DNA from 2 places in the Stenotrophomonas sp. YJH_SMC_127 genome. Region 1 is predicted to be linked to the other one. Evidence: riboswitches for the same ligand, from Rfam matches in the RefSeq annotation. Region 1 holds a riboswitch; the other holds the start of a gene.
What was found. Region 1 has a riboswitch for thiamine pyrophosphate ahead of AC5QAB_RS16595 (TonB-dependent receptor). Riboswitches for the same ligand answer to the same signal wherever they lie in the genome.

Region 1 (7,705 bases):
TCGGCTACACCCGCCGCCTGTGGGTGATCGAGAAGATGCTCGAGCGCATGTTCATCGGCAATCCTGCGCCGCTGCATGACCGCATCCTCGACTTCTCCACCGCCACCACCGGCGTGACCTTCTTCGCGCCCTCGCGCAAGGTGCTGGCCGACCTGGGCGAGTGATCGCGCCGGGCCATCACCGGCCGCCATCTGCCTGTCATCTAGGGCGCCGACCATGGCGCGCTGGATGGGAGTGCAGGAGGCAGGCGATGGTCATGTCAGCAAACAGGACCGGCATGCGCCGCTGGTGGCGGCGTCTGGCCGCGGTGTTCGGCGCGTTGGCACTGGGGAGTGCCAGCGTTTCCGCGCAGGAAGCCCCTGCGCACTGGATGGCCTACGCCGCCGCCGTGGGTGGCCAGCTGCAGCAGCGCCTGCAGCAGGAACAGGACCCGCAGGCGCAGCGTGTGCTGGCGTGGTTGCAGGCGCACCCTGACACACCGGCACCGCTTCCGGTGAGCGTGTGGATCGCGGCGGATGGCCGTATTTCGAAACTGGAATTCGACAGCCTGGGCGATGCCCAGGTCGACGCCGACCTGCGCGCGACGCTGCAGGCCGCGCCGTTGCAGGCGGCACCGCCGGCCGACATGCGCCAACCGCTGCGCCTGGGCCTGTTGCTGGAGCCGAAGTAGATCCGCGCCATGCGTGGATGTGGTGGGTAGATGCCGACCTTGGTCGGCAGGCGCGCACCAACCCAGGTTGGCGACTACCGGTAGCCCGGCCGCGCATGGCGTGGCGCTACCGCGTTGCCACCTGCGGTTCACGCGCGGCGGCGCTCCATGCGCGCAGGCCGAACACGGCCAGGCCGAGAAAGAACACGTACAGCGCGGCGGTCACGTGCAGCGACTTGAACAGGTACGCACCCACATAGACCACGTCCACTGCGATCCACACCCACCAGCAGGCCACGTGGCGGCGGGCCTGCCACCATTGCCCGACCAGGCTCAGACCGGTCAGCAGCGCATCCAACCACGGCAGGGCAGCGTCGGTGAAGCTGTGCATGGCTGCACCCAGCACCACGCCACCGCACAGGCCGATGGCCAGGTCGCGCAGCAGGGTGCCGCGTGCCAGTGGCACGATGCGGATGCTGCCCTCATCGGCGGCGTGCTGCCGCCAGTTGAGCCAGCCATAGACCAGGAAGCCACCGAAGGCGACCTGCAGCAGGGTGTCCGAGTACAGCTTGGCCTCGGCGAACACCAGGCCATACAGCGCCACCGACAGCAGGCCCACCGGCCACGCTGCCAGCCGGCGCCGGGCCATCAGCCAGACGCCGAGGATGCTGCACAGCGCGGCGGTCCACTCCAGCATCACGCCGCTCACAGCGCGAACGTCACCGACAGGCGGGCCTGTCGCGGTGCACCGGGGAACAGGTAGTAGTCACCGCCGCTGCTGCCGGTATCGCGCCAGTAGAAGCGGTTGAATACGTTGTCCACCGACAGGTTCCAGGTCACCGCGCGTTCGTGCAGGCGATGCTGGAAGCGCAGGCCGGCATCGAACACCGAGTAGTCCGGCGCGCGCACGCCACCATCGGCGCGTGCCACGTTGGCACCGGCATAGCGCCAGCCACCGGTCACGTCCAGGCCCTGCACGAACGGCAGCGCGTAGGCCACGTGCACGCTGGCGCGTACCTTCGGCACGTTCACCAGCTGATGGCCTTCATAGGCCGGCGTGCCGGTGTCGCGCGCGCGCGCCTGCAGCACGCTGGCGCTGGCCACGATCTGCAGTGCGTCCGTCAGCTGGCCGTTGGCGGTCAGCTCCAGGCCGGTGTGGGTCTGCGTGCCATCCTCGACGAAGGTGTAGCCGACGTCGCTGCTGTCGGGCCTGGCGTACTGGTAGGGCTGCGAGATGCGGAACACCGCTGCACCCAGCGTCAGCGCCTCGACCGGCACGTACTTCACGCCTGCTTCCAGCTGCCGCGACTGCACCGACGGCAGGAAAGTGTCGGCATTGCTGGTCCAGAACGGCGCTTCCTGGCCCAGCGAAATGCCGCGCACGTAGCTGGCATAGGCGTTGAGCTGATCGGTGGCCTTCCACACCACCGCGGTCTGCGGTAGGAACCGCGACAGGCGGCTGTGCCGCTGCGGAACGCCACGCTTGTCGTAGGCACGCTCGTCCAAGCGCACGAAGCGGCCACCGGCCAACCACTGCCAGTCATCGCCAAAGCTCATCCGGTCCAGCGCGAAGAACGCGGTCTGGCGGCTGTCCAGGCGTCGTGCGGAGGGGCCGGGCATCTTCGGCGACGGCTCGAACACGGGCACCTGCGGGTCGTGGATGTTGCTGGTGCCGACGTACTCGTTGACGCTCGGGCGCTTGTCCACGGTGCGGCGGAAGTAGTCGGCACCGAGGGTCAGCTGATGGCCGACGCTGCCGGTCTCGAAGCGGCCACGCAGCTCGGCACGGGCCTGCTGGTTGCGGCGGGTGTCGTCCGGGCTGCGGTAGTCGTAGACATCGTAGTCGCCGTTGGGTGCGAAGTAGTTGCCTGGCACGCTGCCATCGGCGCACTGCACGGCGTAGTAGCAACCGTAGGCGAAGGCGACGTTGTCATCGATCACCGAGCGGCTGTGGCCGACCGAGACGCGCGACTGCCAGGCATCGTTGAAGTCGTAGGTATGCAGCGCGGTGATGTTGGTGCTGGCGATATCCACCGGGCGCTGCCACGGCTGGTAGCCGAGCAGGTGCTCGCGGTCGACACCGCGCGGCAGGTCACGCGCGCCCAGCAGCTGGTAGCCGGACACCGAGCGCTGCGAGCTGGTCTGGTAGTTGGCATCTACTTCCAGCTTGCCGCGCTCGCCGATCAGCCAGTCGGCGGCCAGCGAGTAGAAGTTGCGGCGGCCATCGGCGTGCGCGACGTAGGAATTGCTGGAGTCCCATGCGGCATTCAGGCGCAGGCCGAAACGCGGGGTGATCCAGTGGCCGACATCGACGGCGACGTAGCGTGAGCCTTCCGAATCGGTGCCGAGCGTGGCGGTGCGTACTTCAGCCGGGCGCTTGCCGATGTAGTTGATGATCCCGCCCGGCGCCATCACCCCTGCCGCCAGGCCGGCTTCACCCTTGAGGATCTCGACTGACTGCACGTTCTCCAGCGCCAGGCGTTGCTCGCCGGCGATGGACAGCCCGTTGAAGCGGTAGCCGGTGGCGGCGTCCAGCGCGAAGCCGCGGATGGCGATGTTCTGGTAGTAGCCCACAGGTGCATACGCATCACCCAGCGAGGCATCGTTGCTGGCCAGCTCGGACAGCGAACGTACCTGGCGACGTTCGAGATAGTCGCGCTCGAGCACGTTCACCGAAGCCGGCGTGTCCTTCCACGAACCGCCGCCGAAGGCATTCACGCGCGAAGTATCGGCCTTCGGCTTGCCGGCCTCCACGCGCACCGCCGCCAGTTCGGTCGGCGAGCGTTCGGCACCAGTGGCAGCCGCATCGGTGGTGGCCTCGGCCTCGCTGGCATGCAGCGGCAGCGCGGCGCAGAGGGCGAGTGAGAGCAGGGTGGGGCGCAGGCAGCGGTTCATTCGGTTCGTCTTCGGACAACAAGGGAGACGAAGCGACGGCGCGCAGGTGCACCGGCCCATGATGGGGGTGTGGCTGCGGCTCAAAGCTCCCTACGCCGGTGCAAACCGGATCAGGTTCCAAGGGACTCTCTCAGCCTGGCAGATCCAGGCACCCCCGCTTCAGGTGACCATTTCACTACAAATGGTACGGATTTGCGAGCGCCAGCCGGGGTCAGATCCCTTTCCTGCGGAAAGGGATCTGACCCCAACGCTGCGTCAACCGGATCACGCGACGGCGTGCAGGGCCTGCAGCAGTGCCCGTCCCGGCGCGCTGTGGAACCACGCCGGATGGCCCAGCATGAAGGGCTGCCAGGCCACGTCGGCATTCGCGGCTGAGCGGGTGACACCTTCGAAGTACTCCACTTCGGACAGTGCGAAGTCGAAATGGACCATTGGCAGCAGGTCGGCCAGCAGGTGCACGCGTGCCGCCGACAACGGCAGCACCTCGCGGTAGCCGTCGAGCAGGGCCAGCGCGATATCGATGCGCACTGCCTCCATGCCGCGCTCCAGTTCCAGCCACGCCACTGCGTTGCGCTCGATCGCGGTGGCGAGGTCGAACAGCGCGCTGGTGGGCGACGCCAGGCCGAAATCCAGCACGGTGCTGACCTCGCCGTTGCGCCACAGCAGGTTGGAGACATGCCAGTCGTTGTGCGCCCACAGCCGGGGCTCGGCGCGCAGGCGCTCGGCCAGGCCGGCGTGCCACGGCAGCACGTCGCGCTGCAGCTGTGCTTCCCATGGAATGCGCGCGAGATAGCGTGCCAGCCCGGGACGTTCATCCAGTCCTGCCTTGATGGCGGCGATCGGATCGTCGGCACGGATCAGGTCGTCGCGCGCCACCAGCAGATGGGTGCTGCGCTGGGGCGCGTGGTAGCTGGCGGCGGCACGGTGCAGCTGTGCGAGCGTGCGCCCTGCCTCGCGGGCCTGCGCGACATCGGTCAACAGCGACCACGACACCGCGTCGCGATACAGGTCGTCGCCCACGCCGACATCGTGCAGTTCAAACGTCCATTCGCCGTGTTCGACCGCAGTGTGGCCATCGGTGGCCGGCAGCACCTGCACCACTGGCACGCCGGCGGCGGCGAGATGGGCGATGAAGTGGTGTTCTTCTTCCAGACAGGCCGCGCTGCGCACGCTGTGGTGGTGGCGCTTGATGAACACCGCGCCGCGCGTGTCGTCGACGATGGCGGCGGCAGACAGCGGCCGCGGGCTGTGCCAGCGCGGTTGGCTGTGCCCGCCCAGCTGCGGGTAACGCGTACTCAGCCACGCGATGTCCGCCGCGCTGATCGGTGGCCAGTCGGCAGCGACCTCGTCGTTGTTGAGGCCCTGCACGCGGTGGGAGGAAGACGTCATGCCACAGTCCGATCGGGAAAGTCACATCCAAGGCTGCGCATTCAACGCCATGCGCGTGGCCAACGCAAACGGGCGGGTCATCGACCCGCCCGTCTCCGCGTCATCGGTATGTCGGCGCTGCTTACCAGCCGCGATGGCGGCCGCGGTCGTGGTAGTAGCGGTTGTCGTAGTAGCGCTCACGCTGCCAGCGGCGGTCATCGCCACGGTCGTAGTAGCCACTGCGGTAGTAGCCACGGTCGTAACGGCGATCGTAGCGGTCGTCGTAACGGCGATTGTCGTAGTAACGGCGGTCGCGGCGGTCGGAGGTGGTCAGGTTGCCGATCGCGCCGCCGGCCACGGCACCGCCGACGGTGGCCGCAGGGTCGCCGTTGGACAGCAGGTTGCCGGCCACGCCACCGACCACGGCGCCGACCAGGGTGCGCTTGTCCTTCCTCGACATCGCGCTGGCATCGCTGACCACGGCGACACCGGCAACCAGTGCCAGGGCCATCGCCAGACCACGGAAGCTGAGTGTGGAAGTACTGAGCATGTTCGGTTCTCCTGTGAGGTGCATGCCACGCTGGGCAGGGAGGGCGCGGGGCGCCCCGGCTGCCGTGGAGACCACGCTGGCGTTCCAACATTGCCGGAACATTGCCTGGCCTACCGGGCGGCTTGCGCATTCATCTAGCGGCAGGCGGCATGAAGCAAGGCTGAAAGTGGCTTTTACCGCTCAGCTGGCAGAAAGGGAAAGGGCCGCGCATGGCGCGGCCCCTCCCGGTCTGCAAGGCGCTGCGGGCTCAGACGCCCATGGCCTTCTGCGCCTGGCGGGTCTGTTCCTGCTGCGCGTCCTGCTGCTGGTGCAGCACGTTCGGCGCGCCCTGCACCGCGCCGCTGCTGAGCGCCATGCTCTGCTCGCTGGCGGTGCGGGTTTCCACCGCAACGCGGCTGGCCGCCGGGTCACCGACCGTGCCCTGCACGGCGAACAGGCGCTCACCGTTCGGGCTGGGCACCACCGCGTCGATGCGCTGCAGGCCGGCGGCATGCGCCTCCCTGGTCAGGGCCGCTGCGGCGCTTTCCAGCGCGTGGCGGTCCTTGAAGGTGCCCGCCGGCATCCGCTCCAGGCCTTCGGTGGCCTGCAGGTACATCGGATTGCGCGGGTGCCGCTCGTCGTTCAGCAGCGGGCGCTCGCGGGCCTCCTTGATCGCATCCAGCGTCTTTGCACCGACGATGCCGTCGGCAACCAGCCCGTTGTCCTTCTGCAGCTGGCGTACCGCCGCTTCGGTATTGCGCCCGAAGCGGCCGTCCTCGGCCAGCGGCTTGCCGTCGGCCCCGGCATAGCCGAGGTGGCCCAGCTGCTCCTGCACCTTGCGCACGCCCTCGCTGTGCGCGCCCGGCTTGTACAGCTCGGCGTGCGGGGCGGCAGCGGCCTTGTGTTCGGCCGCAGGCTTGCCCTGGGTCTGCTCATGCGATTGGGTGCGGCTTTCCAGCAGGTCGCGCGCCTTGGACAACGGGTCCGACGCGAACAGCTTCCAGTGCGGGTGGTCCTTCACCTGCTTGAGGTAATCCTCCACCGGCATGGTGTGCACGCCCTTGCTGCCGGTGGACTGGCTGATCAGCAGCTTGTCGGTATTCGGGTCGCGCACCACCATCACGATGTGGTCGATGCCATTCCAGTGCTCGTGGCGGGTCCTGGCCGTATCCAGGCCGATGACCATGCCTTCCTTCAGCGCACCGGGCTTGAGGATGGCGTCGCGCTCGAGCAGCACGCCGGACTGTTCGACGGCCTTGTGCACGATGCCGCCGGAACCGAGGTTGCCCAGGTCGATGCGGTCGGCCTTGCTGAAGACAGCGTGCCCGGCCTTCTGGTTGATCTCGTCCATGGTCCGGTTCTGCAGGGTGCCGACCCAGCCGGAGCAATCGATGTAGCCCTGGTCCACGTTCTTGCCGGTCTTGCCCGGCACGTACAGCGCGTGGCCCGGGATGTTGATGGCGTACTTCACATCGTCGTACTTCACGCCAGCGTCGTACGCGGCGTGCAGTTCGATGCCCGGCTTCGGCGCAGCAGGAGCCGTTGCGGTCGCCGCCAGCGTGGCCGCAGCGGCGCCCACTGCGGCGGTCTGCGCAGGTGTGCCTGGAGCCTGGGCCTGGCCCGGTGCCACGGTCTGCGGCGTGATGTGCTTTTCCGGGATGCTGATCGCTGCGTACTTGTGGATGTAGTAGCTGGAGAAGGTCCGCGCCAGGTCGCCGTCGTTCATGCCACGCATTTCGGCCAGGGTGTGGCCGGTCAGCGCCTTGGCATCGGACCCGATCTGGTTGAGCACGTTGCGGCGCATGTTGATCTCTTCGCCATGGCCGTTGCGGACCACGCCGAAGGTGCCGGTGGCGATCGCGGTCTGCACCGAGCCATAGCCGGCGCTGCCCTGCTGGTGGGCCAGGTACAGGTCCAGGCCGGTCGGCGTGTCGCCGCCGGACAGGTACGGGTGGCCGGTGCGCTCATTGCGGCGCGCCATCGAGCCCAGGTTGTCCTGGTACATCTGCGCGGCGGCTTCGGTGTTGCGGGTCGGATCGAACTCGTGGCCGGTCAGGTGGTACTGGCGCGCCGAACCGGGCACGAACTGGAACAGGCCCTTGGCCCCGGTCGACGTATTGTGGGCGCGTTCGTTGAACGTGCCGCCGGTCTCGATGTGCGCGAAGCGCATGAAGTCATCGACCGGAATGCCCTTCTGCCGGGCGACCTGCTCGACGATGTCCAGGACTTCCTTTTTGCTGTAGTCATGCTGTGCCATGACGTTT
Region 2 (7,705 bases), on a different contig from region 1:
CTGGCAGCCACCGTCGGCAGAGAACCGTGCGAAGGCAATTTCGCGACCATCCGGCGACCAGTTCGGGAATCGATCGACGGCACCGGCCGGCGGCGCCAGCAACTGGCGCGCCGGCGCGTTGCCGGAGGTCTGTACCTTGATCGCACCACCGCCGTTGCCATCTTCGTTGGCGCCTTCATAGGCCACCAGCGAACCATCCGGTGACAGCGTGGGATAGGTTTCAAAGCCGCTGGTTGCGGTGATCAACCGATAGGGACGCTGGGGGCTGCCGATCACCCGCGTGCCGTTCTCCACGGCGGCCTCCACCGGCGAACTGCTGGCCGGTGCGCGGCGCAGCAGCAGCGTGGTCATCACCAGCAGCGTGGCCAGCATCAACACGCCCAGCGCCAGCAGCACGCGGCGGCGGACATGGCGCCAGCGGCGGCGCGATTCCTGCGCGCGCGCGGGCAGCACCGCAGCGGCGGCGAGTGCGGGCTGCACGTCCACACCTTCGTCGTCAGGCAAGCCCGCAGCCGACGGCTCCGCATCGTCCAGCGCCTGTACCGGTACCAGAAGCCGATAGCCGGTCTTGGCAATGGTCTCGATGTAGGCCTGGCCGCTGTCGTCGTCGTTGCTGAACGCCTTGCGCAGCTGGGTAACGGCCTGGGTCAGCACATCGTTGGTCGGCAGCGTGTCCGGCCACACCTCGGCGAACAACTCGTCGCGGGTGACCACACGGCCCGGCTGCCGCAGCAGCACGCGCAGCACGCCCAGCGCCTTCGGCGTCAGCCGGCGCGGACGACGCGCACCGACGACCTCGACTTCGCGCGAGGACAGAGTGACGATGCACTCTCCTATCCGTATCCGATCGGACACGGGTGGCTGTATTTCGCTGCTGTTCATTTTCTGCTACACAGTAGAGACAGGTCCCGGGCAGTGTTTGCCTTCGTTACGGTCCCGTCCTGGGAACAGCGAAAAGCCAGACTCCGCACAAAGCATCGGCGCATACCGCAAAAACAATCGAGCGCGCGAATACTAGCCTATGCAAGTTACCTCGCCTATCGCGTGGTCGACATCAGGCTCTCTCTCGCCGACGCATTCACATAATTCGCGACATCATTCGCGCCCTCTTGGGCGCGAAATTTTTATCTGGCGTTCATTTTCACATGCGCCGCAACATGGTCAATCCGACCAGCCGCGAAACCACCAAAGCCACGTACATCACGCCGGAAAACTGCTCCAGCATGACCAGTGCACGTGCCTGTGGATGCAGCGGCACCACGTCACTCAAGCCGACTCCAGACAGCAAGCTGAAGCTGAGATAAAGCAGCTCCATCCAACTGCGCTGCGCCTGCCCGCCGGTGCCCTGGAAACTGCCCGGATACCACTGCTGGCACACTGCGAACGCGAAGGCGAACGCCCACGCCAGCAGGGTGAAGGTTGCGCCTGCTGCGAACAGTTCGTCGCGGGTGACCTTGTGGTCCTGGAGCATGTAGGCAATCAGGGCGCCAGCCGTGTAGAAGTACAGCAGGCTCTCCAGCACCTGCGCGGTGGTCAGCAATGCGGTGCGCTCGAGCAATGCGCCTGCCAACGAGAACACCACCGAGGGAATGGCCAGCAACAGCGCCAGCCAGGTGCCCAGCGGGCTGCGCTGGACCACCCACAGCGCCAGGCCGAGTACCGCCATGCCGAACATGCCCAGTGCCGCGCGGCCGGCGGCGGTGTCATCCAGCGCGGGATACAGCAGCACCGCCAGCAGCTGCGCGCCCAGCAACCAGGCCGAAGGATGCCGGCGGGCAATGGCCAGCCAACGGGTGGTCATGGCAACAGGCATGGTGTCCTTTCCGCGGGATGATGGGCGGAGGATAGCCGGGAGCGGCGTGATGAGCGGTAGTGCCGGCCGCGGGCCGGCACCACCGTCTGCGCATCACCCCTGGTGGTAGACCTCGGCACCCGCGGCGCGGAACTCCTCCGACTTCTCCTTCATGCCGGCCTCGGCGTAGTCACGCACATCCTGGGTGATCTTCATCGAACAGAAGTGCGGGCCGCACATCGAGCAGAAGTGCGACAGCTTGTGCGCATCCTTCGGCAGCGTTTCGTCATGGAACTCCCTGGCCTTCTCCGGATCCAGGCCAAGGTGAAACTGGTCTTCCCAGCGGAACTCGAAGCGCGCCTTGCTCAGTGCGTTGTCGCGTACCTGCGCGCCCGGGTGGCCCTTGGCCAGGTCGGCCGCATGCGCGGCGATGCGGTAGGCCATGATGCCATCACGCACGTCCTGGCGATTGGGCAAGCCGAGGTGTTCCTTCGGCGTCACGTAGCAGAGCATCGCCGTGCCGAACCAACCGATCATCGCCGCACCGATCGCGCTGGTGATGTGGTCGTAGCCCGGCGCGATGTCGGTGGTCAGCGGCCCCAGCGTGTAGAACGGCGCTTCGCCGCATTCGCGCAGCTGCTTGTCCATGTTCTCCTTGATCAGCTGCATCGGCACGTGGCCGGGGCCTTCGATCATGGTCTGCACATCATGCTTCCAGGCGATCTTGGTCAGCTCACCCAGCGTCTCCAGCTCACCGAACTGCGCCGCGTCGTTGGCATCGGCGATGCAGCCCGGGCGCAGGCCGTCACCCAGCGAGAAGGTCACGTCATAGGCCTTCATGATCTCGCAGATGTCTTCGAAGTGCGTGTAGAGGAAATTCTCCCTGTGGTGCGCCAGGCACCACTTGGCCATGATCGAACCACCGCGGCTGACGATGCCGGTCACGCGCTTGGCGGTGAGCGGCACGTAGCGCAGCAGCACGCCGGCGTGGATGGTGAAGTAGTCCACGCCCTGCTCGGCCTGCTCGATCAGCGTGTCGCGGAAGATCTCCCAGGTAAGCGCTTCGGCGCGGCCGTCGACCTTCTCCAGCGCCTGGTAGATCGGCACGGTACCGATCGCCACCGGCGAGTTGCGGATGATCCACTCGCGGGTTTCGTGGATGTGCTTGCCGGTGGACAGGTCCATCACGGTGTCACCACCCCAGCGGATCGCCCACACCAGCTTCTCCACTTCCTCGGCAATGCCCGAAGAGACGGCGCTGTTGCCGATGTTGGCGTTGATCTTGGTCAGGAAATTGCGGCCGATGATCATCGGCTCGCTTTCCGGGTGGTTGATGTTGTTGGGCAGCACCGCACGGCCACGGGCGATTTCATCGCGCACGAACTCCGGCGTGATGATCTTCTGGATCGAGGCGCCGAACGCCTCGCCCGGGTGCTGCTGCAGCAGGCCGGCATCGCGCATCGCGTCCAGCCGCTGGTTTTCGCGGATGGCGACGAATTCCATTTCCGGCGTGATGATGCCGCGGCGCGCATAGTGCATCTGGGTGACGTTCGCGCCTGCACGTGCACGTCGCGGCAGGCTGCGTGTGGGGAAGCGCACAGCATCGAGCTTCGGATCGTGCTCGCGGTCGCGGCCGAACGACGAACTCAGGCCATCGAGCTGTTCGGTATCGCCGCGCTCCTCCACCCAGCCACGACGCAGCGCCGGCAGGCCCGCGGACAGATCGATACGCGCGTCCGGATCGGTGTACGGGCCCGACGTGTCGTAGACCGTGACCGGTGCATTCTCCTCGCCGCCGAACAGCGTCGGCGTGCGGGTCAACGCGATCTCGCGCATCGGCACCTGCAGATCCGGACGCGAACCGGGTACGTGGATCTTGCGCGAGCCGGGAATGGGCCGGGTCACGGATTCGGAGAGTTGCTGGGCCTGTTGCTGCAGGGCGGAGAGCTGTGCGTTCATCGGGCATCGTCCAGGAAGGTCAGGGACGAAGCGGCGGCGCACTGCGACCGCGCACGGACGGTCCTTGGGCGGTGTCCGGGCACGGCTGCACTGCAAAGCTTCCCTACGCCGGTATGAGCCGGATCAGGTTCCAAGGGACTGTCTCAACCGTGGCCACATGGCCGCGGTACCCCCGCTTCTTGGCGTGCATTAGAGCATAGACCGCCCGCTCCGGGAGTTGCCCCGGATCGCTGTTCTTTAACAGAACCATGACGTCGCGTTCAGTACCGTGCACGTCCGTCGCCCTCCAGCGACCGATGCCTCCTTCGCCGCCGACGCGGCCCCTGCCCGGTTCGCGCTGCATGCCGCCGGTCCTTCGCTGCAAGCTCTGCTCGCTCCCCTCAATCCCTTGATCGGAGAAGCTCCTTCATGGTGTTTCGCGTTTCCATCGCACTGGTTCTGCTGCTGGTGCTGCTTGCCGGTATTGCACCAGGCCCCTTCAATGCCGTGGTGCAGTCGATGCTGGCAGAAGTCATCCGCAGCGTCGGCTGGCTGTACCTGCTGGTGGTGTTCCTGGCGCTGGTGTTCCTGATGTACCTGGCGTTCGGCCGCTTCGGCAATCTGCGCATCGGTGGCGAGGACGCCGAACCCGAGTTCTCGCGTGCCAGCTGGATGTCGATGCTGTTCGCCGCCGGCATGGGCATCGGCCTGGTGTTCTGGGGTGCGGCCGAGCCCATCTCGCATTTCAGCAAGCCGCCGGAAGGCCTGGCGCCGCAAAGCCTGGATGCGGCGCGCGCATCGATGCGCTATGCGTTCTTCCATTGGGGCCTGCACCCGTGGGCCATCTACGCACTGATCGGCCTGGCGATGGCCTGGTTCCAGTTCAACCGCAACGGCCGCGGCCTGGTCAGCGACATGCTGCAGCCGATCATCGGCCGCCACCATCGCGGCTGGATCGGTAGGGTGGTCAACATCGCTGCAGTGGTCGCCACCGCGATCGGTGTCGCGACTACGCTGGGCTTCGGCACCATCCAGATCGCCGCGGGCGTGGAACGCGTGTTCGGCCTGGAAGCTACGGTCCCGGTGCAGATGACCATCATCGCCATCGCCTTCGTGCTGTATATGGCGTCCACCGCCAGTGGCGTGGAGCGAGGTGTGAAGTGGCTGTCCAATTTCAACCTGGCGTTGGCTGCCCTGCTGGCCGCCATCCTGCTGGTGCTGGGGCCGACCGGATTCATCTTCGATACGTTCACCACCACGCTGGGCTCCTACCTCAACCAACTGGTGACGATGAGCCTGCGCATGTCACCGTTCTCCGGCAGCACATGGGTGGCCGACTGGACGATTTTCTACTGGGCCTGGTGGATTTCCTGGGCTCCGTTCGTGGGGTCGTTCATCGCACGCATCTCGCGTGGCCGCAGCGTGCGCGAGTTCGTGATCGGCGTAGTGCTGGCACCAACCCTGCTGGGCTTCTTCTGGTTCGCCGTTTTCGGTGGAACGGCCTTGTGGGCACAGATCTTCGGCCATGCCGACCTGGTGCAGGCGCTGGGCAATGGCTACGAGACGGTGTTGTTCACGTTGTTCGACAGCATGCCGCTGCCGCTGCTGCTGTCCTGCATCGCACTGGTACTGCTGATGATCTTCTTCGTGACCTCGGCCGACTCGGCGGTACTGGTGCTGGCCAGCATGTCCACTGACGAAGCAGGCGATCCTCCGTTGAAGCGCAAGCTGGCCTGGGGCATCGCGGTGGCGTTGATCGCAGCGGCCTTGCTGCTGGCCGGTGGCCTGGATGCACTGCAGGGCATGATCACGATTGCGGCGTTGCCATTCGCGCTGCTGATGGTGCTGGTGATGGTGTCGCTGTACCGCGTGCTCGACCAGGAGTACACGCGTGAGCGGCGGCAGGCGCAGCGCCAGCGGCACATGATCGATGCGTGGATCGCGCGCGAGATGGCGGCGCAGGAGGAGACCCAGGCCGAGGCCGCACGCGCGCACGATCAGGATTGAGGGTGTTTTGCAGCCTGCGGCTGCACCGCTTTTTTCAAGCAAGTGCAAGTGCAAGTGCAGAAGCCAAAGCGGCTCTGGGTTACTGCTGGCTGGGCGAGGCGGTGTGGGTGGGCAGGACACGCCGTGAACCCATCCATGGGGGCTCGATGGCGCCATCCATGGCGCCAACGGTCCTGCCCACCCACACCGCCCCACCCCCGACAGATTTCCGGTGACGGTTGGTTCTTCACGCCATGCGTGGATGAGGTGTATCGGAAAACAAGAAGGGGTCGGATCCGCTTTTCTGCGGAAAACGGATCCGACCCCAACCATCAGCACGCGGCTGTTGCTGTTGCTGTTGCTGTTGCTTTTGATCTTCTTTTTTCTTCCTGCGGTGGCGGCCGCAGAAAACTGTCAGAGGCCGGGTGGGTGGGCTGGGCGGGGGTGTCAGCCGCATGGATGCGGCTGCCAAGCCTACAAGGACGTACTTGCGGCGTCCCCCGAACAGCCTACCCACCCGGCCCAACAAGCTATTCCGCTTCTGAACCCACCGCAGAGGGGGCTCAGCCCGTTGGCCGGGAAACCTCAATACCCCGCCGCCTGCCCATCCTTGCGACTCTCCGAAGCTCCGTAATAAACCCCGCTCTCGGGGTCGCGCATGATCGCCTGGTACCCGCCATAAGGCCCATCGGCGAACACGATGCGATGCCCCTTGCGCATCAGCGCACGCACCGTCTCGTACGGGAAGCCGGTTTCCAGATTCACTTCACCACCGTCGGTCATCGCCGTGGCCTGTCCGGTCGGTTCGGTCGAGCCCTCGTGCTGGATGCGCGGTGCGTCACCGGCTTCCTGCAGGTTCATGCCGAAATCCACCAGGTTCATCACGATCTGCGCGTGGCCCTGCGGCTGCATCGCGCCGCCCATCACGCCGAAGCTGGCGTACGGCTTGCCGCCCTTGGTGATGAACGCCGGGATGATCGTCTGGAACGGCCGCTTGCCCGGTGCATAGCCGTTGGGATGGTTCTTCTGCAGCACGAACATCTCGCCACGATCCTGCAGGATGAAGCCCAGTCCCGGCGGCGCCATGCCGCTGCCCATGCCGCGGTAGTTGGACTGGATCAACGACACCATCATGCCGTCGGCGTCGGCCACGGTCATGTAGATCGTGTCGCCTTCTTCCAGCTGCTTCGGCGTGCCCGGCTGCACTTCCTTCAGCGCCTTGTCCATCGAGATCAGTGCGCGGCGCTGCGCGGCGTATTCCTTGGAGATCAGCTTCTGCACCGGCGCCGGCTGGAAGGCCATGTCGGCATAGAAGCGCGCACGGTCGGCGAAGGCCAGCTTCTTCGCTTCGACGAACAGGTGCACGTGCTCGGGTGAACCGAACGGGATCTTCGAGAAATCGTAGCCTTCCAGCACGTTGAGGATCTGCAGGGCGGCGATGCCCTGGCTGTTCGGCGGCAGCTCCCACACGTCGTAGCCACGGTAGTTGCTGCTGACCGGTTCGACCCACTCACCATGGTGGTCGGCCATGTCCTGGTAGCTCAGGTAGCCACCATTGGCCTTGAAGTAGTCGCCGATGGTGTGGGCAATGGCGCCCTTGTAGAAGGCATCGCGTCCGCCGTCGGCAATCTGCTGCAGGGTGCTGGCCAGGTTCGGGTTCTTCCACATCTCGCCCTTGCGCGGGGCGTGGCCGTTGATCGTGAACTGCTCCTTGAAGCCCGGGTACTGCGACAGCTTGGGCACCGAGCGGTCCCAGTAGTAGGCGATCACCTCGGCGACGGGATGGCCCTCGCGCGCGTAGCGGATGGCCGGCGCCAGGTTGTCGGCCATCGGCTTGCGGCCGAAGCGGTCGTGCAGCGCGAACCAGCCGTCGACCGCGCCGGGCACGGAGACCGGCAGCGGGCCGGTAGCCGGGATGTCCTTCAGGCCACGTCGCTGGAACTCGGCCAGGGTCAGCGACTTCGGCGAGCGCCCCGAACCGTTGTAGCC

Region 2: another riboswitch for thiamine pyrophosphate. It lies ahead of thiC (phosphomethylpyrimidine synthase ThiC); the one in region 1 lies ahead of AC5QAB_RS16595 (TonB-dependent receptor).

The regions. Positions count from the first base shown of each region.
Region 1 is NZ_JCAFVO010000008.1:20,120-27,824, forward strand. Features, by position in the region: gene AC5QAB_RS16580 (Dyp-type peroxidase) at 1-164, shown strand, start outside; gene AC5QAB_RS16585 (hypothetical protein) at 251-670, shown strand; gene pnuC (nicotinamide riboside transporter PnuC) at 777-1,346, opposite strand; gene AC5QAB_RS16595 (TonB-dependent receptor) at 1,355-3,544, opposite strand; TPP riboswitch at 3,615-3,710, opposite strand; gene AC5QAB_RS16600 (phosphotransferase enzyme family protein) at 3,809-4,933, opposite strand; gene AC5QAB_RS16605 (glycine zipper 2TM domain-containing protein) at 5,055-5,462, opposite strand; gene AC5QAB_RS16610 (peptidoglycan-binding protein) at 5,710-7,698, opposite strand.
Region 2 is NZ_JCAFVO010000001.1:863,544-871,248, forward strand. Features, by position in the region: gene AC5QAB_RS03890 (winged helix-turn-helix domain-containing protein) at 1-882, opposite strand, end outside; gene AC5QAB_RS03895 (ion channel) at 1,142-1,813, opposite strand; gene thiC (phosphomethylpyrimidine synthase ThiC) at 1,907-3,751, opposite strand; TPP riboswitch at 3,834-3,935, opposite strand; gene AC5QAB_RS03905 (BCCT family transporter) at 4,160-5,737, shown strand; gene ggt (gamma-glutamyltransferase) at 6,302-7,705, opposite strand, start outside.